DNA from 2 places in the Paenibacillus sp. MMS20-IR301 genome. Region 2 is predicted to be linked to the other one. Evidence: a T-box and tRNA genes for the amino acid it is inferred to sense, from the RefSeq annotation. Region 2 holds a T-box; the other holds one or more tRNA genes.

Region 1 (11,871 bases), 2.7 Mb from region 2:
ACAGTGAGCTGCTTGGTGCTTTCGGTAATTTTGTCAACCGCAGCCTGGTGTTCGTGAACAAATCCTTCGCGGGAAAAATCCCATCCGGTGAGCTTGCGCCTGAGTGGGCAGACTTGATTGAACATTTGTACCGTGATGCCGGTCAATTAATAGAAGCAGGCCATTTCAAGGAGGCGCTTGAGCTGATTTTCAGCCACATCCGCAAAGCCAATAAATATTTCGACTCGCAGCAGCCTTGGCTGCAGATCAATCAGGCCCCCGCCGCCTGCGGCAGCACAATATACACCTGTGTACAGATTATCGCTAATCTGTCCAGTCTGCTGAACCCGTTCATCCCCTTTTCCTGCGGGAAAATCAGGGGATTCTTGTCCTTTGGCGAACCGGGGTGGCAGCCGGTTTCCGTTCCTGCAGGGCAGCCGCTGCAACCTCTTACGCTGCTGTTCGAGCGAATCGATCTGAAGCAGATTGAAGAGGAGACTACGCGGCTTGCCGCTGCTCAAAATCCGGATTTAAGGTAATCCTTAATTTTGCTGAGTAACACAGGATAAATCTCTGGATACGTTACGTCTTCCGGTATTTCGCTGAATCTGCGAATCTCCTCCATTTCAAATGGGGGCAGGGGACCGAACTTATCCACAGCAGCAAAATACAGCATTCCATAGCTCTCAGGGACTTCACCCCTGCGGACGGAATAACGGCAAATAGGATATAACTCAAACACTTCAGCACCAGTTTCTTCATATAATTCGCGGGCGGCAGCTTCATCCGGGCTCTCGCCCTCGTCTATATGCCCTCCGGCAAACTCCCATGTGAACCGCTCACGATGGCGCACCAGCACCCAGTCCTCTCCCTGCTTCATGGCGATTACCACATATTTCAGCTTAGTCCCGGCTTCCGGCACTTCAGTATCATAGATAGTTACGTTCATCATCTCGCAGCTCCTTTTTCAAATAGCCTGCTATATATGTAGTTGTTCTGTTCATTGTAGTCTATATGGTTAATCAGGATCTCCTGCTTGTCGGCAGCCAGCCGGTCAAAGCAGTTCTCTTCTATAGAGAGCCACTCGCGAAAATAGTCCATTAAACCAGCTCTGCCGGATACCTTATGCCTCCGCCCGTACTCGGATTGCTGTACATAGTCTATCATCCAGTCAAGCCAGTCCGGGTAGAGCAGATAGTTATCGGATACCCGCTCTGCGGCTACTTTACTTATTTGTTCTATCTCAAGAATATAAGCAATCATCTGCTGCTCATCACAGTCCATTTTCCGTAAAAGTTCATTCAGCACCTGCTGGAACATCACATTCTCAAATATGTATACCTTGTCCGTGCCAAGTGCCTGTTCCACAAATGCTGCCATGCGGCTCTTTAACGCCTGTATGAAACGTTCGGTCTCCAAATTTCCGTTGTCCGCAACAAACGGTGTCAATTCCTTATAAATCTCTGGGTACTCCTTAAGATGAGGCATAAAAATACAATACCATCCGCCGTATGCCTTAACTCTAGCGTCCAGCTCTTCTTCGTACACAGGGAATCTGCTTCTAGTTGTGGCATATTCTTCAGCTGACATTACTGCAGTCATCCTTATATCACACGGATTCTCTGAAGCAGAGTCTGCATGATATTCAAAGTAAACCTCGGCTTCCCTTCCGTTCTTGTTCAATCGATCATACAGCTGCCATGCGCTTGCGGATTTCCCGCTGCCGTGAATGCCTTCAAAAACTATAAATCTATGCTTCACTCGTCTCACTCCGTTTGATGAATGATATGTATTGTCGTGTTCACTTGGCCTTAAGGAAACAGTCTAAGGTGCGTCTTACATAGTTGGAAAAACGTATCTTAATTTGGCGGTTTTGGAGCGTTTGCGGGAATTAGGTGGATAAACGTATCTTAATTTTATGTATTTACCCTCTTTCTACTAATCGGCCTCGAATTAAGTGCTGTTTTTCCAACTGTTGTTTGAAATCGGACTATTCCGTACGTCAGCAAGTGGAGAAAATCCACTCGCATTGCATTAACCCTAACATGAAATCTATATATACCTATTTATTGGTTTTAAAGAATATTTTTACATCCACTTCTTCTCTCAAAAGTTAAAAAGAGTAGGAGGGAATAGATGTAAGACGCGTTTGTCAATTAAATCCATATTTGCGTTCGAATTACTTTTTGCTCGGCCGTAGCTTGCCTACCGTCGTTCGTAGAATTTTTGGTTTTGGACGGACGCCCGTGGGTTTCCCTTTGGACGATTTTCGCGGACGTAACACCTCTTGCTCCAATGCAGACCACGGCAGATAGAGATACACCCGCATCAGTTTAAGCAACTGCCAAGGCGTTAGCTTCCGGGCGAAAGAAGCATTGGCCTCCTGCACCAGAAGCGCCGTAATTAAGACCAGGAACAACTGATTCCAGATCGCCTGCGGTTTGTAGCTATGCACGTGCACGGCTCGCAAATGCTGCTTCATCCATTTAAAAAACAACTCAATGAGCCAACGGTTTTTGTAAATCTGTGCGATCTCTTCCGCCGATACCTCCCAGATGGAAGTGACAAGCCGGTAGAGGCGCCCTTTTTCATCCAGAAATTCAATGAGGCGTAAGGTTTTCTTGTCCGCCCGATCCGCACGGCCCATGTGGACCTTGGCGTCCCGAAGGATTCGGCTTCCGGCAGGCACCGTAGATTCTTCAAGGACAGTGGTGTATGCCCGGTCCCGCAGACGCATCACAAATCGAATCCCTTGGGTACTCCACGCCTCCATCTTTTTGTAGTCATCGTACCCCCGGTCCATGACATAAGTCGTGTCCGAAGGAATGACCAATTCTACGGCACACGCTCGATCTCCGACATTGGCAGTCGTGGGAACCATAGCATCGGGAAACACGGTGTCGGGCGAGGCCACAACCAGACGAAGATGCATTTTGACGCTGCTGGCCTTACGAGTCACCTGTGCCCAATTCCCCAAATTCAGGGGTAACGAAATGGTGGAAGCATCTACAATGCTCAGTTTACCAATGGTTTTGGAAATCCCACTTAACGATGCTGTCCGCTCTTTGGCCCGCAGAGCCAGTTGCTGAAAAAGCCACTCGAGCAGTTCGGTAGGCAGACGATCTAAGGAACGGGATAACTGAGAGCCGCTAATACTTTCCAAATGAAACAAACGCTGCAGTTCGGTTTGTGCACGGATTTGAGCTTCGATTTCGCTGTAAGAACCCCATCGATTCAACTGGGCGGAAACAAAAATCAAGATACTTTTCATCACAGTTAGCTTTTTAGTGTAGTAATCGAACACGGTGGGGTCTAGAGCATTGACCGGAAGTAAAGATAAGAATTGACGTATGACTGAATTTGCTTTAACGTTATCCATTGAGAGCTCCTTTGTAAGGGGGTATGGACAACGCGCCTACCTTCTTACATTAGAGTTTTTTTCTGTTTCTGGACAGGTAGTTTATTCCATTCGGATAATGTTAGCTTTTATGCAACGCTAGTGGAGAAAATCCACCTAATTTCCTGCATCGCCTACGCAGGTTTTGGAGTATCCACATTTGTACAATGTATCATCTCCTATTCAACAAAAAAATCCCGCCGGCATACAGCGGGACCTCTGCAAAAGCTTGTTATCTGCCGCCTGTAAACGGATTAATCTCACTGGATAAATCCCGGCCGGCTTTCTTTTCTTCCGCCGTAATCCGCTTTCCGAGAGCAGCATAGTACCAAACCAGTGGAGCGCCAGCCAATACCAGAAACCCAAGGGACATAAGTAATGACATGATTTGTCAGCTCCTTTCTAGCTCCAGCTTAACACCACCACCTAATTATTACAATTATATCCCAGCTATAATCCAGCCCATTTCGTCTTTCAAAAAAACTTATTGCTATTCCTTCGCATCCTGTGGTATTATAAATTTCGTTGCAGGACGGTAGCTCAGCGGGAGAGCACTATCTTGACAGGGTAGGGGTCATGGGTTCGAACCCCATCCGTCCTATACTGCATCACCTAGAACACCCCCTTATATGTAAGGGGGTGTTCTATTTTTGTACCCCTTAACCATCTCAGCATAGGCTCTGTATTATCTATCATTGGTCACATCGTTTTTTTTCAACCGAATAATAAATCAGAAAAATCAATTGCTGCTTCATGTTACATGTTGGGCATTGGGTGAGTATATAAGTCAAGGTTGGTTTGAATTTTGGAGTGACCATGATGATATTGTATTATTATACAAATGAGGTGAGGGAAAAGTACTTAATAAAGGGACTATAAAATAATTAGAGTTAGAACTTGAAAAAATATGGTTGAAAGTTGGGAGTGTTTTTAGTGACAATTAAAGTTTTAAAAAAACCTTTAGCTCTATTCAATATGAGTCTTCTTATACTATTATTGTTTCTTAATCCTTTATCAGTTTTTGCGGCTGATAATGAGAATGACAAAGTAGTTGATTATCTTTTACCTTTAGTTTCAAATAAAGCTACAAGCGATCAAGTTTCTTATATTGCAACTAACGATAAAGGAACAATCCTAGTTAAAACCTTACATGGTTATTTAGATATTACATATGATTACGGCAAGACATGGCAATCTAGGAAACTACCTAGAGACGCTAATTATAATCTCCAATACAATAATGGTCTTTTTTATTTATCAGTAAGTGATTATAAAGGCACGGAAAGTTATTATTCTACAGATGGTGTAACATGGTCATCTTTTACTCTGCGCCCACCAGCAGAAGTTAATTTAGAAGGAAGCAGTCTATCTATAAAAGATGTGTTTACCGTGAATGGTAAATGGGTTTTGTATGGATCAGGTTATTATAATCGGCAATCTTATATTTTCACGTCTGATAATGGTATAAATTGGGATTATACTGGGGTTATTCCTACAAATAAAGTGTTCGGCTTATTTTGGAATGGACAAAACTATAGTGCTATTATGTTATCCGGATATATGTTTGTAGATAAAGATATTAAAAATAGCAAATATAGACATTTCCTAGGCCCTCAGGGATCAGCAGAACTCATAGTATATACATCACCCGACTTGAAAAAGTGGAAACAAATTTCAGGGTTAACTCCAGGAAACTGGTATTATTCTACCGGCACTAGCTCATCACAAACTGGAATTTTCTATTGGTATGATCCTTACTCTAATGAATTAACTTCGACTGACGGTATTAATTTTAAAATCAAAAAGTTACCTAAAGCTTTACAAACAAATGATTACCGTTCTCCCATTTACAAAAAAGGTAATATTTATTATGTTTTTATGAATGAATGGGTAAGCACCGGGGTGGTCCATACAAAAGTATTAACTTCGAACGATAAATTAAACTGGAAGGAAACGAAAATAAATGTTTTAAATTCTATGGTAGTTATTCAGTCTGGAAGCAAGTTTATTGGCAAAGGGACTGATGAAGAAGGGAAAATTGTCATATCTGATGATGGAATCCATTGGAAAAGAATTAAATAATCATAGGCCCTTCCTCATATCTATTAATCCTGTTAGTGCTAGACTTCTTAACTCCCAAGTAACATCTTCTCCAGTTGGTCAGTGGTTTCCTTACCTCAAACGTTTTTAAAAGATCCGGATTAGTGCTTGTAGCGGTCTCTCTTAATTACTGAAAGATCGTAAATTTATCGTGAGTGTTATAAACGAAAAAAAATCTTATCGCTATGTTGGGATACATCAGTTTATATACCTGTCAATCTTAAAAGGGTGAGAGCATGGGTTAACTCCATCAATCCTACACCACCTTGAACAACCTCTTATTTTGTAAGAGGTTGTTCTTTAGGGGGCTCTTCTTAAATAAGTCATTCATCCACTACCCATTCATCATAAACACGATTAGCCTCCAAATGAATATAACGAAGCAATCCCACAAGGTCCATCAGCCGCTTTTCATTTGAATGATAGAAGCGCTTAGGGAGCATCCGCTTGATGTTAATAGCTTCATAGATGAGTTCATGCCACTGCTGCGGAATCATTGTAATGCCGTAATAACCGGCCTCAACCTTGCTCTTAATATCATGATGATTCAGGGTATATAACTGCCGCAGCATGCCAAGTGTACATAATTCAACAGCTTCATCAAACTGCTTAGCGGTGCTTGCCGGATCTGGGTCTGCTGAGTTAAATGAAGCCAGATGCTTCTCTAACCGGTGGATCCAGCCGAGCCAATAGGAATTCAAGTTATTAATGGTGAATTGAAGCAAAACATCATTGTCAGTTTCCACCTTTAAGGCTTGTGCCGATCCAAACACTTTAATGCCATGATTGCCGAGAATCCACCAAGTGACTGGATTAATATCAGAACCAGAACCATCAGTATGTACTTGCTTATAATAGTAGGTTATCAGAGAACTAATTGCACTTTGCGGTTTGCCTATATCCTTCCTTAGCAGATAAGCTCCCATGATGTCAGTGTGCGGAAATACATTTTCCAGCTCAGTATGGGCCGCCGCGATAGACTGGATATCAGACTCAGTAGCCGGCTTCTGAAGAATTGCAATGAAATCAATATCGCTGGAACCTTCAATATAGTCTCCCAGTGCAACCGAACCGTATAGGTAAACGGAATCGATATCTACATTATTCTTCACCAAAGCGTTGCACAGCGTATTCATAGTTTGTTCAACTACTTGCGGTAACATGATAAGCCCCCTTCAGTTACTTCTTCCACTTCTCCGCGACCTTCTCCTCACCCTCATAATAGTCCACCTGCTCAGCCAGATACACTTCCTCATAAGGTAAAATGTTGATTTTCCCGGAATCCGGATATTCACAAATATCAATCCCGTGATTCGTGCGCAGGTCCAGATAAACACAAGGGTCACTGGTATGATTATACAGCTGATGAGCCCCCTCCGGCCCGGTTTCAAAAAACACGGTATCTCCTGCCTTCACCTCCTGAAAACCTTCAGGTGTTCTTAACGTAGCCTGGCCCGAGAGAATTACAAACATCTCCTCAGCGCTTCTATGAAAATGATAAGGATATGAATACTTCCCGGGATCAAGAGACCTCATTTCAAACAGCAGCTGCTTCGCCCCCGCCTGCTCTGCCAGCTTCCGGCTGGTATGCCAGGCATACTCCGGAACGGGTGACTGTTTTTGTTCAAACATAATATTTTGTTCATTAAAAATAATAGCCATTACTATCTCTCCTAACCTTCGGTTTATTAGAAAACCCCTTCGACCACAAGTGGCGTAAGGGGTTCCTGCAGCTTATTCAATCGGGAAATATAGATCCATAAAGGTCACACCGTCAATTACCAGCACCTCTTCAGGCCAATATCTCTCTTGTTCACATGATGTTTCATAACCTTTACTGTTTACCCAGCTGACGAGTTTGTTCCAGCCTAGAGGTATCCGTTCAAATGGATCGATAAAAGGCTCGGTTATGCGCAGTACTGCATATTTACATGACTGCACATCTTTAACCGTAATATCCTCTGGAGTCTGGATACGCTCATTCAAGGCATACCAGTACTCATATCCCCGCAAGCCGCGCTGCTGCTCCTCTTCTGTTACAGGAATATCAAATCCAAAGTTCCTGTTCCCCCGTATTCCTGCCGTCTCTGCCCACTGATCCAAATACATCATAACATCCTCTTCAGGATTATCACTAACTCTGCTGGCACTTGCAACTGTCATACTGTTAAGCTGTTCGATTCGAACCTCACTCAAATACTCCATTGTGAAACCTCCATGAAATGGGTTAAGAATGTCGGCCAGTACCAATTTTGCCGGGATTGAATATCTGCCGTTTCTGCATCTGCTCGGTACCTGGCCGAATTCCTGCTGGAAAGCTCTACTAAATGTACGTTCGGAGCTATAACCATAATCCAGGGCGACATCTAAAACTCGTCTGCCATTTAATATGTCAACCATGGCATGGCACAAACGCCGCTTGCGGATGTATTCCATTACGGTATAGCCAGCCATCAAGCTGAACAGCCGGTGAAAATGGAATTTCGAGAATCCGGCTACCCTCGCACATTCATCGATCGTAACGGTTTCCTTAAGATGTTCTTCGATGTAGTTGATGGTTTTTTGCAGATGGTCCAAGTGGCTCATTTACTTCTACTCCTCGTTGCAACGATTAAGTTCAGTATAATTATTACTTTGGCAGGCTACAGGACATTTGTTGCTGTACTTGTAATCCAATCCCTCTAATCCGGCTCCAGAAAATTATGTATTGGTTAATACTAATCGCTCTCTTTATCACCCAACTCCAATACGCCTTCGATTGCCGTTCTATAGTTATCCCATTCGAAGTAAAATGGTCCGATATCAAAAGCCGCTGGTACATAGATTGGCCGTCAATGATAATATCAGCAAACACTGTATTTTTGTTTCCAATCCGCTCCGGATCCTCCTCCTCATATCTGCTGGAACGTCTTGTTTCAATCTTGCTGATATGTGTCATAACTCCTCCTGTGTAATTAGCTTTATTCTTATAAATATTCACATCAAAGAATCATTTCCAGCACATTCCATAACTTTAAAGTTATCAGAAGAGGATATATATGTAAACGAGTAAGTATTGCTATTCAAAAATAATTACTATATAATGCAGCAGCAACACCTGCAACATGAATAATACCAGATGGGAGTGTTTCCGAATGTCCAGCAGTGACAAGAACCCTAAAGTTGATTTTTTCTTCAATAAAGCAAGCCAGTGGCAGGAGGAATACGGGAAACTCAGGTCGGTTCTGCTCGGCTGCCAGCTGACCGAAGAATTGAAGTGGGGTGTGCCTTGTTATACTTTTCAGGGCGGGAATATCGCATTAATCCACGGGTTCAAAGAATACTGTGCCATTATGTTTGTCAAAGGCTCCCTGCTGCCTGATCCCCAGGGGATTCTGATTCAGCAGACGAAGAACGTGCAGGCCGGACGCCAGATCCGCTTCACGAATATTCAAGAGATTAACGGTTTGGAAGCTACTATAACTAATTACATTTATAATGCGATTGAGGTTGAAAGTGCCGGTCTGACCGTGGATTATACAAAAGATACCGAATACGACATTCCGGAGGAATTCCAAGCCAGGCTTGATGAAAGTCCTGATCTACAGGCAGCCTTCGAAGCCTTAACCCCGGGCCGCAAGAGACAATATATCACGTATTTCACAGAACCTAAGCAATCCAAGACCCGTACAGCACGGGTGGACAAGTGTATGTCTCGCATCATGGAGGGTAAGGGGTTAAGTGACTAGGAAGCATCTCTGTGATCAACGTACGAAAAAAGAGCTACCACTGGGGTAGCTCGACAAATTTAACCTCATTATCAGATGTTCTGACGTTGTTGAGAATTTCTTTATAACCTTTTTCTGAAAGAAAACACTTTTGTTCGATGCCTCTGTGGTCTTCCCCGAAATAAGCAATATGAAATGTCTTATCCAGCTGGATAATGTTAGAAACGTGTATTAATGTGTTTCTATCCGCTAGAACGAAATTATATCCTGAACTGGCTAGGGTATTCACCCAATATTTCAGCGTACCTACTGTATAATAAGTCTGATCGTACGTATGGACAATAATCCTATAGATAGTTCGTTCAAATTCCATATAAGTTATTTTAGCAATATCGAGTGAGAATACACCAGTGTTTCCCTCTGCGTCTCTAGTGACAGATATACTACTCAAAGGGATCAACTCCAATGCTATTTGAGTAATTCTTCTGGAACTTCAGGTTGATTCACATACAGAACACTGGCGGTTACCAGGACCAGAAGAGCAGCCATAGCAGAAAGGCCGGAAGCAAGCTTATAAACAGCTTTACGTTGCAGAGACTTCATCATTAGGATTTCACCTCCTTTCGGGCGATTAGCAGACTAACAGATTGTGCCAGCAGACTGGCCGCAATAACCGGTGAACCAATAAATATATTCGATACAACCATTAGTGCCGCTATTACTTTGAGCTTCGGCCAATGTCTACGGGGAATCCGGGTCTGCCGTTCAATTCCAATCGGAGCCAGCCACAGCACAAGCCCCAAGCTTATCATGTTCATTAACAGGACAAATAATGGGCTTACATTTACAAAGGACAATACCGTAAATAACGCAGTGGTAAACAAAATACAGGCTGTCCCGGATTTTAGATGTACTCCCCCTGACACCTGCCGCAACAGTGCAAAGGAGATCAGAATCTGAACCGCTTCACCAGTCTTGTCCGTCAGAAATGAAACAGCCACTGTAAGACTAATAATAAACACAACATTCAGCACGACAGCGATCGCAAACTTCAGAACTGCATAGGATGCCGGGTGCTCCGGGACGATATTTTTTATTCCCGCTGCCAGCTTTCCGGACAATGCTTCAAGCATCCTCCTGCTCCTTTCGGGTTGAGTAATATAGAAGAAATACTGACATAATCAGAAAAATCAATGCGTTTAACAAGATTTCTTTGTAATACAATAGAACGGAAATACCAATCACAAATCCAACAATCAGGACGGATAAAATGATATCTTCTAACTTCATCCGGAGTTTATCCATATCGAATGTGAACCCTTTACCTTTACGGTAAGTGAAGCTGAACACGGTAAATACCACTGCTGAAGTCAGCAACTGAAGTAAATAACCGTTGCCCACATTGTTGTCAATCCGGGAAATGGAACCAAATACAAGCAGAACAATAATGGTCTGAATTACAGCAAAAACTGCATAACCTGATATCGTAGCGATAATAGATAGTATCAACGGCATCCTGACTACGGCCGAGAAAAACATAATAAAGATTAAAATCAATATGAGCGGTGAAACATTTGACATCCCCAGTTCATTTCTTAACAAATAGCTTTGCAGATTGTTTAGCAAAATAACAAATAGTACCTGCCATATGTACCATTTCCATTTGAATCTGAATAGTGACATAATCAGGTAGTAAAGGGCTAACGTTTCTATTGTTGAGAAAAACATGAACCCCAGAGGTTCCCACGACAAAATTCAACACCGCCTGACATAATTTTCATTCCAATCTAATTATATAACTGCTGATTAGTCCGCGTATACTATTTTGTTTACATTTTTCGACACTTATTATTTCGCTAACTATTTCACTTGGGGCATATTTCATCCCTTCAGTTTCCTTATAACTAATTTCCTCTTTCTCCGCCATTGTGTAGCACATTACGCTCTCCCCGGCATTCTATATCAAGAAGCTTCATAGAAAGGGGTAGATCAAAAATGGCTACACGTCAGACGGATTTGGTGTTGATTACCTGGAGCCGGAACCCGCTTGTTCCCGGATCAGCGCGCAGAATTACCGCCAGCCGGGTTATCGGTAATGCCGGGCCCTGCTTGCCCAGCCTGCGGGTAAACGGATTGCTCCGCACAGCACTCGCTTGTCTGCAGGATAATGATATCGGTTTCAAGATTATGTACAGCAAAAAAACTTCCAGCATTAGCGGATATGTATTGCTCCAGCGTAATTCATAGGATTTGAAGGGAGGGCCGGCTTATGCCGGCTCTTTTCAACGCAACTATATTAATGTAATCAGGAAGATGCTTTTACATTTCTGCCCAGGTTACATTCAGCTCGATGACGCCTTCTTGCGAGGCCAAAGATCCGCCTATAATCGACCAGCTCTGCTTATTATCCTTCGTAGTGCCTTGAATAATCAGATTCTTATCATCGATGGTCTGTGCAGAATCACTCCCCAGCCTGGATGATAGATAATCCTTATAGAGCTTCGATACGGAATCCATACTTTCTTTTGTTGTGAAGATCAGAAGTGCTGCCTTCCTGCCCTCATTGTCTTCGGAATGGGAGAGTGAGATCACTGCATCCTCCGGAAGCGGAAAATCCGCAGGCAGATTATCGGGAAGCCCCTTGTTCTCTCCGGCGTCAACGGGATCAGCTGTGTCCGGAGCATTCCC
Region 2 (11,871 bases):
GCAGGGTCATAATGATCAGCTGCAGCACTTTGGCTGTAAGGAACAGCAAGGTTGTGCGTTCATTCGGATAATGCGAACGGTAAGCCAGAATGAGCAGAACCGTAAAAAAATTGCCGAAAAAAAGGCAAGCCAGCAGTGTTGCGAAATCCAGACTGGCAGGCATAACGTTTCCCTCCCTTGCCCCGCGATATCAATATGTATGATAACCATTCAGCCTGATCCTTTATCCGGCTCTGACCACCCGGTCTCTTCCCTCCTGCTTCGCCTGGTAGAGCGCCCGGTCGCTGAGCTTGAATAAGGTACTTAAACCGGTCTGCTGATCCGGCAGTACTGTAATGATGCCGATGCTTACGGTATACAGGCAGGCTAATCCGTGCACCGAGGCCGCCTTGACGGCTTCCCGCAGCTCTTCTGCCTTGAGGCTGCTGCTCTGCACATCCTGACCGCACAGCATGATGGCGAACTCTTCGCCGCCTACCCGGCCGAACAGGTCACCGTTATCCAGAGCGCCCTCAATAGTCAGCGCGAAGTCCTGGAGCACCTTGTCGCCGTTATCATGCCCGTAGGTATCATTCACTTTTTTGAAATGATCCAGATCCAGCAGCAGCAGGGAACAGCATTCCTGCTTCCTCGCTGCCAGAGCCAGCTTCAGCTCGGCCTCCAGCAGGAACGCCCTGCGGCCAAGAATACCGGTGAGGCTGTCATAGGTGGCTATACGCTTCAGCTTCTCGTAAGAATGCTCATTTGAGAGCATAACGAACGCAGCAATGCCTCCGGCCAGCATGATGAACATCCCCATATAATATAAATACTGCGCCGGATTAGCTGTCAGCGGTCCCATCCCCGGTTCTACGAACAGGGCAACGAAGGTGCGCAGCAGCATTACGGCGGCAACGGAGTAGAATATACTGCCCAGAATGTTCTGCAGAGGCGTCCGTCCCTTAGCTGTTTTCAGGCGGTATCCGGGATATATCACAAACAGCAGCACCCACAATGAGGTCGAGGCTACCCGCAGATTGGCATGATTGAAGAACAGGATAATTATAGCAAAGCTGAGGATACTCCCTGCAGCCAGCCCTGAATAATAGAGCTTGGCCTTGCGGTCCAGCATTCCCATCAGCTTAAGCAGTGATGTTATTTCCAGTCCGCCTCCGGCTAAGATCAGCGCATTGCTGAGCGGTATGGCAGCCGTCTGCGGAATACAATCCCACAGCAGAATAGAGCTCCAATAGACAACTTGAATCCACTTGGAAATAATAAACAGAATAGAGCCCGTATCCTTGGAGAAATGATAGCGGTAAAAAGTAATCAGCAGCGCGGAAAATAAATTCCCCAGAATGAACAAATATAACAAGGTCTCAATATCTAGCTGAACGTCCATAAATACACCACCAAATGTGCGGAGATACATTCTCTTATCCCGGGAATGAAATCTTTCACAAGCTATATCGGCACAATGAGTGTATAATTTCACTTCTATTTTCAGGAATCCTCCGGATACACAAAGAAACGGCTTCGCCGTCCTTGTTCAAGGAGCGAAAGCCGTTTCTGCAACAATGCTTATCATCCGGAAGGCCAAGAATAACTTACCAGGCTTGCTTAACGGTTCTTGAGGCTGTCCGCCAGCGCATATCCGACCTTCCAGATATCGCCGGCCCCCATGGTAATGACCAGATCGCCAGGGGCAATGCGGCCCTGCAGGTCTGCCAGCACAGCTTCCTTGGTCGGCAGATGTCTCGCTCCCGCATTGCTGTTCTGCACAATCAGCTCCACCAGTCTGGCGGAGGTAACGCCCTCTATCTGCTTCTCGCCGGCAGGCGAGTAGATGTCCGTGATAATTACTTCATCCGCTTCACTGAATGCACGGCTGAACGCATCAAGCAGGAAGAAGGTCCGTGTATAGCGCTGCGGCTGGAATACTGCAATAATCCGTTTACCGGTGGCCTTCGCCGCACTGATCGTTGCCTGGATCTCCGTAGGGTGATGAGCATAGTCATCAATGACGAGAATCTCATCCACCTCTCCGAGCACCTGGAAGCGCCGCTTTGCTCCATGGAATTTCACGATCGCCGCAGCAATCTCCTCAAAGGCAATTCCAGATTTCAGGCAGGAGATGACTGCCGCCATCGAATTATACAAATTGTATTGTCCCGGAATCGACAGCTCAATACGGCCCAGAACCTCCGTTCCGTGATTCATGGTATAGGACACCTGACGGTCGCCCAGAACGATATCCGTTGCCGTGTAGTCCGCAGTCGCGGAATGAATTCCGTAGGTGATCACCTTCCCGGTCACTTGCGGCAGCAGCGATTTCACATTCTCATCATCCGCACACACAATGGCCGTTCCGTCTTCACGCAGCTGATTCATAAACTGCACATAAGCTTCCTTCAGCCGGCCGAAGTCGCCGCCGTAATTCTCCAGATGGTCTGCTTCAATATTCGTAACAATCCCCAGCCAGGGATGGTACTGCAGGAAAGAACCGTCGCTTTCATCCGCTTCAGCAACAACATACTCCCCTTGTCCTGCCTTGGCGTTCGTGCCGACATTCATAATCTCCCCGCCAATGATATAGGTAGGGTCCACACCGCACTCTTCCATGACCAGAGCGATCATTGAAGAGGTTGTAGTCTTGCCGTGCGCACCGGCGACAGCTACGCCTTTGCGCTCATTCAGCAGCCGGGCAAGCATCTGCGAACGGTGCAGCACAGGGATTTTCAGCCGTTCTGCCTCTACCCACTCTACATTGTCTGAAGCCAGCGCTGTAGAATATACGACCAGGTCTGCGCCTTTGACCTGCTCCGCCGTATGTCCGATATAGACCTTGGCGCCTTTGGCAATCAATTTCTCCGTTAACTCTTGGGCAGCTACATCAGAGCCTGTAACTGTATATCCCATCTCCAGCATCACCCGGGCAATCGCGCTCATACCGTAGCCGCCGATCCCTATAAAATGCACGCGTTCAGTAGTATCCAACAGTTCGTCACCAGCCTTTTTCAGAATCGGGTTGCCGTAAAAGCGTACTGCGCACATCAGAAATCAAATACAGCGTTCCGGATACGACGGCAAGGTCATCATCCGCTGTGATCCTCTTCAGCAGCTCTAGCGCTTGGCCCCAATTACGTTCTACTATGATTTCCAAGTTTTCCTTGGCATATTTATTCCGCAGAGATTCTGCGATAGCCTGCAGAGCTTCCGCGTCCATTTTCTTCCGGAAATCCGGTTCGGTCAGGATGAGCGTATCCACTATAGGCAGTATATGCTTGAGATACGGCTCGTGATGCTTATTTGCCAGCATCCCCATGAGCAAATTTAATTTACCGTAAGGCTGGAACTGCGGCAGGCTCCTGGCCAGGCTCTCTGCACCTTCCGGATTATGCGCCCCGTCCAGAATAATTCGCGGCGAAGTGCTTACTTCCTCCAGCCTTCCGGCCCAGAAAGTGCTGCGGAAGCCCTCCAGCACATCTTCGTCCTCCAGCATGAAAGCCATATACTGCCGGAGCACCTCAAGCACCATCATGGCCCCGGCTGCATTCTCCAGCTGATGCTCGCCTCTCATAGCGATATCAAGCGCAAGGCTGCGGAACGGGCCCTTGAAGGTGAAATGCTGGCAGCCGTCCTTCTGCTCTACACCGCTGTAGCTGAAATCTTCTCCTGCCAAGTAGAGTGTAGAACGGGTAGACGCGGCTTTGGCCTTCAGCACAGCAACCGCCTCCGGCTGGCTTACACAGCTGACCGCAGGAACGCCCGGCTTAATAATTCCGGCCTTCTCACCCGCGATCAGCTCCAGTGTATCGCCGAGTACATCGGTATGATCATGCCCGACATTGGTAATGACCGACACCACCGGAGTAACGATGTTCGTTACATCCAGCCTTCCCCCAAGACCAGTCTCCCATACGACTACATCCGGATAACAGACTTCCCCGTAATAGAGGATGGCCAGCGCAGTCGACACCTCGAACATCGTCGGTGAGCCGAGCTCCCCGGCAGCCATCTCCTGAACGAGCGGAAGCAGCTTATTCGCGAGTGCAAGCAGGGTCTCCTCGGGAATATCCGTTCCGTTATACTGGAAGCGGTTCGTGAATTTCGTAATATAGGGTGAAGTAAAAGTCCCCACCGTATAACCGCTCTGAATGAGCACCCGGGTCAGAAAGGCACAGGTTGACCCTTTGCCGTTCGTCCCCGCCACATGAATAAACTTAAGCCTGCGGTGCGGATGTCCAAGCCGTTCCATCAGGAGCTCTATCCGCTCCAGCCCCGGCCGGATGCCAAAGGGGATCAGGCTGTTGATCCATGCTACCGCTTCAGTATAAGAATTTAAGGGAGCGGCACTGCCGCTCCGGGTGATCTCTTCCATGTCTCTTATCCTCTCAGCTCTGCGATGCGGGCCAGCACCTTATCGCGTCTATCGGAATAGTCCGCCTGCTTCGCCCGCTCCTCTTCGATGACTTTGGCCGGTGCCTTGGCAACAAAGCCCTGGTTGCTGAGCTTCTTCTCCACACGCTCAACTTCGCTGTTCAGGGTCTGCACTTCTTTTTCCAGACGGGCAATCTCCTGATCAATATCAATCAGCCCCGACAGCGGCAGCAGCAGCTCGGCTCCGGTAACCACAGCAGACATTACCTTATCCGGAGTCTGCGGCGCAAGGCCCGCTTCGAAGGAGGAGGTGTTGCAGAAGCGCCCGATGTAATTGTCATTGCGGGAAATAATGCTTAAGGTCTCTTCACTGCCGGCCTTGATGATCAGCTCGACCTTCTTGCTCATCGGCACGTTCACTTCCGCACGGATATTCCGAACCGCACGGATTACATCCATCAGCAGATTCATTTCCGCTACAGCCTGCGGATTCTCAAGCGCGGTGTCGTACTTCGGCCATTCAGCCAGCGTAATCGTCTCGCCCTGATGCGGCAGATGCTGCCAGATCTCCTCTGTAATGAACGGCATGAACGGATGAATCAGGCGCAGTGTACGGTCAAGCACATAGGCCAGAACGGATTGTGTCTTGGCTTTGGCGGCAGTGTCCGTTCCATACAGTGAAAGCTTGGCGAATTCAATATACCAGTCGCACAGGTCATCCCAGATGAAGTTGTACAGCAGGCGGCCGGTTTCGCCGAACTCGTACGAGTCCATTAGACGCGTAATGTCGCGGGAAGTTTCGTTCAGGCGGTGCAGAATCCAGCGGTCGGCTGTACTGAGCTCACCTGTAATATCAATATCTTCAAAGGATACGCCTTCGAGATTCATGAGTGCGAACCGGGAAGCGTTCCAGATCTTGTTGGCGAAATTGCGCGCCTGCTCTACCTTTTCCATCCGGAACCGCAGATCCTGGCCGGCTGTGCTGCCTGTAGTAATCATGTAGCGCATAGCATCTGCACCGTACTGCTCAATAACATCCAGCGGATCGATCCCGTTGCCGAGGGATTTGGACATTTTGCGGCCTTCCGCATCCCGTACCAGGCCATGCATCAGCACATCGGAGAACGGCTTCTGCCCGGTGAATTCCAGTGCCGAGAAGATCATCCGGGCTACCCAGAAGTAAATAATATCGTAGCCGGTAACCAGCACATTATTCGGATAGTAGCGCTGATAGTCGCTGCTGCTCTCGTCAGGCCAGCCCAGTGTCGCGAACGGCCAGAGGTTCGAGCTGAACCAGGTATCCAGGACATCCTCATCCTGCTTCAGGTCCGTCAGGCCGCTGATCCGGCGTGCTTCCTCTTCATCATTCGCCACTACAATCTCACCGGTAGACTCAGAATACCAGGCCGGGATCCGGTGGCCCCACCACAATTGGCGGGAAATACACCAGTCGCGGACATTCTCGATCCAGTTCAGGTAAGTCTTCTCGAAGCGGTCAGGTACGAAATTAACACCGTTGCCATCCTTCTGCGCAGCGATAGCCGCTTCAGCCAGCGGCTGCATCTTCACGAACCATTGGGTGGACAGGTACGGCTCAACTACAGCTCCCGAACGTTCACTGTGCCCAACCTGATGCACATGATCCTCGATCGACACCAGCACGCCCTGCTCCTTCAGGTCGGCAACAATCGCCTTGCGGCAGTCACTGCGGTCCAGCCCCTGATAGATGCCGGCTTCCTCATTCATAACGCCGCCTTCATCCATCACATTAATCTGCGGGAGATTATGGCGCATGCCCATCTCAAAGTCGTTAGGATCATGGGCCGGTGTAATCTTCACCGCACCGCTGCCGAACTCCTTATCCACATAATCATCGGCAATAACCGGAATCTCCCGGCCGGTAATCGGCAGAATCAGCGTCTTGCCGATCATATCCTTGTAACGCTCATCCTTAGGGTGCACCGCTACCGCTGTATCGCCCAGCATCGTTTCCGGCCGGGTTGTAGCTACAGTGATGTAGCCGCTGCCGTCCTTAAGCGGATAACGCAGGTGGTACAGATGGCCGTTCACTTCCTTATATTCAACCTCGATATCCGACAGCGCCGTACGGGCAGCAGGGTCCCAGTTAATAATACGTTTGCCGCGGTAGATCAGGCCCTTCTGATACAGCTGGATGAACACCTGGCGTACGCCGGCGGACATGCCTTCATCCAGGGTAAAACGCTCACGCGAGTAATCCAGCGACAGACCCATTTTGGCCCACTGCTCATGAATGGTTTCCGCGTACTGTTCCTTCCAGGCCCATACCTGCTCCAGGAATTTCTCGCGTCCCAGATCATGACGGGAAATGCCCTGCTGGCGCAGCTTCTGCTCCACCTTGGTCTGCGTAGCAATTCCGGCATGGTCTGTGCCCGGCAGCCACAGTGTATCGAAGCCCTGCATCCGCTTGGTGCGGATCAGCACATCCTGCAGGGTGAAATCCAGCGCATGTCCGATGTGCAGCATTCCCGTTACGTTCGGCGGCGGGATTACGATGCTGTAAGCCTCGGCATCCGGGCGTTTGCCGGCTTCAAAGAAACCGTTCTCCATCCAATAGGCGTACCATTTCTTCTCTGCCGCTCCCGGATCATAGGTGGTCGGCATATCGCTTTGCTTGTGACCCGCAGCTGCGGTGCCTTCCGCCGCTTCCAGCTGGTCCGGCAGCTTCTCTGCTGTGTTGTTGTTATCAGCCATTGTGAACCCTCCATTAGATAATAATGAGATGTTTTTTGTATTCTGTGAGTTTCTGGAAATACAAAAAGACCCTTCGTCTCAAAGGACGAAAGGCCATTCTTTCGCGGTACCACCTTTGTTTCGCGCTAACAGGGTGACAACGGCTGCACCGTCCTGCTAAGGACAGTCTCCGTCACCTCCACTCCGGCTCCCTTACGGGTCCCTGAAGCCCAGCGCGACACTCATGCAGATAACGGCTGCGTCCGGCCCATCCTAACCTGCTCCCCATAGGAAAAACAAGCTCAGAAGGGCGACTCCGGGGCGACTTCGGGGGCTGCATCCTGCGGAAGTTCACAGCAACTACCATTCCGCTCTCTGAAGGGCTGACCGCCTACTCTTCCCGTTCCCAGTCTTTATTGTAGTTAATACTTAGTTCAATAATACATTTAGTGCTATTCCTAGTCAACCAGCATACGCACAAATCGCTGTGTTTATACCGCAGCGGATGAAACACCGTCCCGCCGCAGTACCGCTTACTTCCCGCTCCAGATCACGTCGACGATATTATAGCTCTGGCTGCTGCCCGTTCCCGGAGCGGCATCCAGCGTAACGGAAAACGTGCTTCCGGCATCAATAATGGTGAAAGCTGCCGCAGATATCTCCTCTGATTTGCTGACAGCACCCTTCTGCGCAAAATATTCCTTATACGTATTGCCGAGCGTCTCCAGGTCCTGCTTCGTCGAATAGCTGAATGTCGCGGACGGCGTACCGGTCACAGCGCCTTCGATCAGATCAAATACCTTGGCGTCAGAGGGGAGCGGGAAGTCAGCCGGCAGACTCTTCGGACGCTGCACCGCTGCTGCGGCCGTTCCTGCCGGGGAGGCCCCGGAAGTTGTCCCGGAGGATGAAGAGCTGCCGATAATAACGCGGCTGTTCTGAGCATCGTAGGTGACGGAGGTATTCACCGCTTCACCGACTGAGCGGATAGGCAGATAAGTTATGCCGTTGTATGTGATCGGGGCAAGCGGTTTGCCGTTTCCGTCTTTGAGCGAATAGGCTTGACCGTTCACGATAATCGCCAGCTTGTGATTCAGCGACGCCCGGATCTCCTGCAAATTGCCTGCGGCATAGCCGGCCGATGCCGTCATTACCGCGCCCAGTAGGATCGCGGCTGCCGTCACTTTTTTCCTCATTGATATCTCATCCTTCCACAATTAGGGTACACCGACACGAAGCTGTCTGAACAACGCATGTATTTAGAGTCGATAGTGACCATTAACCCGTCCTGAACCGTTTTCAAACGGTCTGACCGGCAGACGCCCTGCCTGAAGGCAGCCGGCACAGAAAAGCCGTATCAGCTGACATCACAGCCATTTCTTCAAACAAACAGCCCCCGCCGGAAGCGGGGGCTGCCTACTATATTCTGTCTCAGGGAATATACAGAACCTGGCCTTCTTCAACACTCTGCCCGGAGAGCCGGTTGTACATAGACAGCTCTCTTGCACTGAGCTGATATTTCTCAGCGATCGTATCCAGTGTTTCCTCACGCTGCACAATGCAGAGCCGCACTTTGCGGAACAGCTCCGCTCCGCTAAGGCCGCCGATGAACCGGCTTTTCCATTCGGTATCATTGCCGGGCTCAGGAATGGCGGCTTCCTTCGGGGCATTCCTCTCGGAATTCTGAACCTCCAGCTCCTTGTTGGCACGGCTTGAGCTGAGCAGGGACGAGAAGGTCAGCGGCTCCTGTCCTATTGCTCCCGGCTCTTGCTTGCTGCCCAGGCCAATCTTGAGATCCTGCTTCTCCTCCTGGAGCGGCAGAACTTCTTCTGCCTCAAGACTCACATTCTCTGCTGCCTGAATCTCTTCCGGCACTTCAGGCAGTTCTTCATTACCGGCTATGGCCTCAGCGGCCTCACTGGCTGCAGAAATGACTGCCGGCTCCGCCGGCTGGACCGCATGCAGGTTAACATTCCCCCAGTGCTGGGCGGCTGTGCCTGCAGGAATTCCCGGGTCCTCATCCTGCGGCAGGGCAGAAATATAAGACGCTTCCGCCCGGTCAAACGGATTCGCGTAATTCGCGGCAGATACCGGCTCAGCCTGGAATGTATCCCGCACCGGCGGCGCTTCAGCTTTCTCTCTGGCGGACAGGAAGTAGCTGGATACCGGTTCTGCAGCCGGCTGGCTGTAGGATGGCTGTCCGGCTGCAGCCGCTCCCGGCGAAGCTCCAGCTCCGGCACTGTCCAGGCTATGTGTTCTTGCCCGGGGTTCCTTGTCCTTCAGCTGTGCGCTAACAAAGGCCGCCGGCTGGGTATACACAGAGCCCTCCAGGAACAGCGGGTTACCGGCGGCTTCTGCCGGAGCCGCATACTCCTGCTCCTCCACAGGCACCTCTGCCACCCCCTCGCCATAAGTCCAGAGCGAGTTCTCATAAAGAACATCGCCCTCCTGAGCACGGCTGTCCGGCCCGGCTGCGGGCGAGTAGGCTACCGTATATTCCTCCTGCTGCCAGGCCGGCTGTGCATCCGCGCTGCCGATTCCGCGCAGGGAGAGTACTCCTGTAATATTGACAGTTCGCATCGTAAGCAGGTCAATATCGAAATTCTCGATCTCCACCCCTATGTCTTCAAGTGAGCTGACCCGGGTCAGCGGGACTGTGATTTCAACGGGAATCGCATGCTCCAGACGCTGCGTGCGATCATCTTCCCCCCGGTAGAGCCCGGTGAGCAGCAGCTGGCCGTACAGCTCCGCCCGGTCCTCCCGCTGGATTACCTTGATGTCGGGAATCAGTTCGACTTCCTCCAGCTCAGCTATTCCCGGAAGCTCTTCTGAAAGATGAATCCGCTCATAGATATCAAACCGCAAGCCGTGTGACTGGTCAAACACGGGAAATGTCCTCCTTCTTGGCATAATCTATCCCTGAGACAAGCCCAGAGCATAAGCCCAAAATGTTACTCCACTCATGTATATGCTTCAAACAGGAAGGCATGACAACTTTGGGCTTAACCTGCGGACAGGATATTTATCAGGCGAGCGGCAGCGCCGTACGGCAATCCGGAATAGAATAATGCTGCGGCAGCCTGCGGCGGAGCGTATCTGCAAGCGGCAGCCCCGGCTGCAGCCCGTTCAGTACATCGGCAGGATGGAAGGCATGGGGAATGCTTACCGCCGCCTGCCCCGCTGCAGGATCAGGGCGCTCCGCAAGGCTCTGCATCGCAATGGCCTTGCGGTACACTGCAAGCGTGCCCGCTGCCATCACATCCAGTGAGCGTTGCTGCGCAGCCCATTCCCTTGCCTGGAAGCCGGTCCTTACCCTCAGCTCCTCATCGCCGAGCAGCTCTTCCAGCAGGCCGGCCAGCCGGGCGGCATCCCCGGGCGGAACAATCCAGCCCGTCTCTCCATGCCGGACCATCTCCGGCATCCCCGCCGTTCCGGCCACAACCGGCGCAATCCCGGCCAGCTGTGCTTCAGTGACCGAGAAGGGCTGTGTATCCTGCAGGGAGGGCTGGACATAAATATCCGCATCCCCAAGCGCTGCCGGAACATTATCCAGCTTCCCGGTGAAGAGGATCTGCTCCAGCACCCCCAGCCGGACGGCCTGCTCCTTCAGCTCCTCCAGCAGGCTGCCGATGCCGGCCACTACGCAGACCCAGTCCTGACAGCGCTTTTGCAGAATTCCAAGCGCCTCGATCAGCACATGCACGCCTTTGATATATTCAAGCCGCCCGGCGAACATGATGACACGTTTCCCGCCGCTAATCTTAAGCACAGAAGGCTCCTCCGCCCTGGCGGCATACTGCTCCAGATTCACTCCGTACGGCAAGGTATGAATCCGCTCCCCGTCCACCCCCAGATCCCGGGTCAGCCCGCCGATCCAATTGGAAGAGACCAGAATCCTATCCGCCGACCTTGCGCCCAGCGTCTCCATCCTGCGGAAATATTTCCAGATCGGGCGGCTCTCATACCTCTCCCGGGTGAGCTCAGGCTCCAGCCCTTTGTACTCATAGAATGATTCCCGGGTTAACGCTCCGTGTACACTTGTGACCAGCGGAATCCGGCGCCGCATAATCCGCCGCAGCGCATACGATGCAATAGGGTCCTGGGCGTGAATAACATCATACTCCTCAAGGCCCAGTACGGCCGCTCCCCCTTCAAACACATAACGGCCCAGCTCAAAGCTGAATATCCCGTGCTCCAGATGCAGATGCGGAAACCGGACACTATCAAGCTGCGGCAGCAGCTGTGTATAGTAGGCTTTTTTATCAAAAGCTTCATTCCGGTCCAGCAAATACAACGTATTATTCTCTGCATGACTGCCCATCAGCGTTACGGAGTGGCCCTGCTCACTCAGCTTGTCAGCCAGCTGCCTCATATACGTCCAGATTCCGCCCATATTGGTCAGCCCCCAGTAGGTAACCAGCAGTATCTTCATACGTTTATCTCCTCTCCCCTGCTTATCAAATGACTTGTGCACGGGCTACGCCGCCCCGTATTATCAGATTATTATATGAATGCTGAAGTCTATGGGACACGGGTATCTGTTTCAATCTATAAATATTCCAAAATAACTTTTAATCAAAAAACATCTTTTCGGTTATAATCGTTATAAATACTGAAAGGAACACTCCGCTTATGGCTAAAGCAAGGTTATTTGACCTTTTTCTGTTCGTTGCTTCGGCGGCTATAGCATTCATCCCCGAATATCCTGTGGCCCTGGACCATACATATATACTGGCAATGCTGCTCTATACACTCTTCTCCACCTTCTACTTTCAACTGCGGATCGTAACCAGGAGCGGGAAT

What was found. A T-box is a leader RNA that pairs with one kind of tRNA and senses whether it is charged. The one in region 2 lies ahead of LOS79_RS32375 (valine--tRNA ligase), so its partner is inferred to be a tRNA-Val.
Region 1: it has a tRNA-Val gene. The T-box ahead of LOS79_RS32375 (valine--tRNA ligase) is inferred to sense a tRNA for this amino acid. The anticodon was not compared.

What each region holds. Positions count from the first base shown of each region.
Region 1 covers NZ_CP135275.1:2,531,643-2,543,513, forward strand. Annotated here, with positions in the region: gene metG (methionine--tRNA ligase) at 1-518, shown strand, start outside; gene LOS79_RS11250 (NUDIX hydrolase) at 497-931, opposite strand; gene LOS79_RS11255 (P-loop NTPase family protein) at 928-1,662, opposite strand; gene LOS79_RS11260 (IS4 family transposase) at 2,159-3,358, opposite strand; gene LOS79_RS11265 (hypothetical protein) at 3,609-3,761, opposite strand; tRNA gene LOS79_RS11270 (tRNA-Val) at 3,906-3,977, shown strand; gene LOS79_RS11275 (hypothetical protein) at 4,310-5,458, shown strand; gene LOS79_RS11280 (nucleotidyltransferase domain-containing protein) at 5,800-6,639, opposite strand; gene LOS79_RS11285 (cupin domain-containing protein) at 6,656-7,108, opposite strand; gene LOS79_RS11290 (helix-turn-helix domain-containing protein) at 7,211-8,062, opposite strand; gene LOS79_RS11295 (YdeI/OmpD-associated family protein) at 8,611-9,204, shown strand; gene LOS79_RS33050 (LytTR family transcriptional regulator DNA-binding domain-containing protein) at 9,239-9,649, opposite strand; gene LOS79_RS11300 (cyclic lactone autoinducer peptide) at 9,652-9,789, opposite strand; gene LOS79_RS11305 (accessory gene regulator ArgB-like protein) at 9,789-10,316, opposite strand; gene LOS79_RS11310 (hypothetical protein) at 10,309-10,698, opposite strand; gene LOS79_RS11315 (hypothetical protein) at 11,179-11,430, shown strand; gene LOS79_RS11320 (hypothetical protein) at 11,503-11,871, opposite strand, start outside.
Region 2 covers NZ_CP135275.1:7,530,882-7,542,752, reverse strand. Annotated here, with positions in the region: gene LOS79_RS32395 (GGDEF domain-containing protein) at 1-163, opposite strand, end outside; gene LOS79_RS32390 (GGDEF domain-containing protein) at 224-1,381, opposite strand; gene murC (UDP-N-acetylmuramate--L-alanine ligase) at 1,600-2,976, opposite strand; gene LOS79_RS32380 (bifunctional folylpolyglutamate synthase/dihydrofolate synthase) at 2,984-4,360, opposite strand; gene LOS79_RS32375 (valine--tRNA ligase) at 4,366-7,002, opposite strand; T-box leader at 7,171-7,488, opposite strand; gene LOS79_RS32370 (stalk domain-containing protein) at 7,605-8,264, opposite strand; gene LOS79_RS32365 (LysM peptidoglycan-binding domain-containing protein) at 8,500-9,954, opposite strand; gene LOS79_RS32360 (glycosyltransferase family 4 protein) at 10,094-11,500, opposite strand; gene LOS79_RS32355 (GGDEF domain-containing protein) at 11,701-11,871, shown strand, end outside.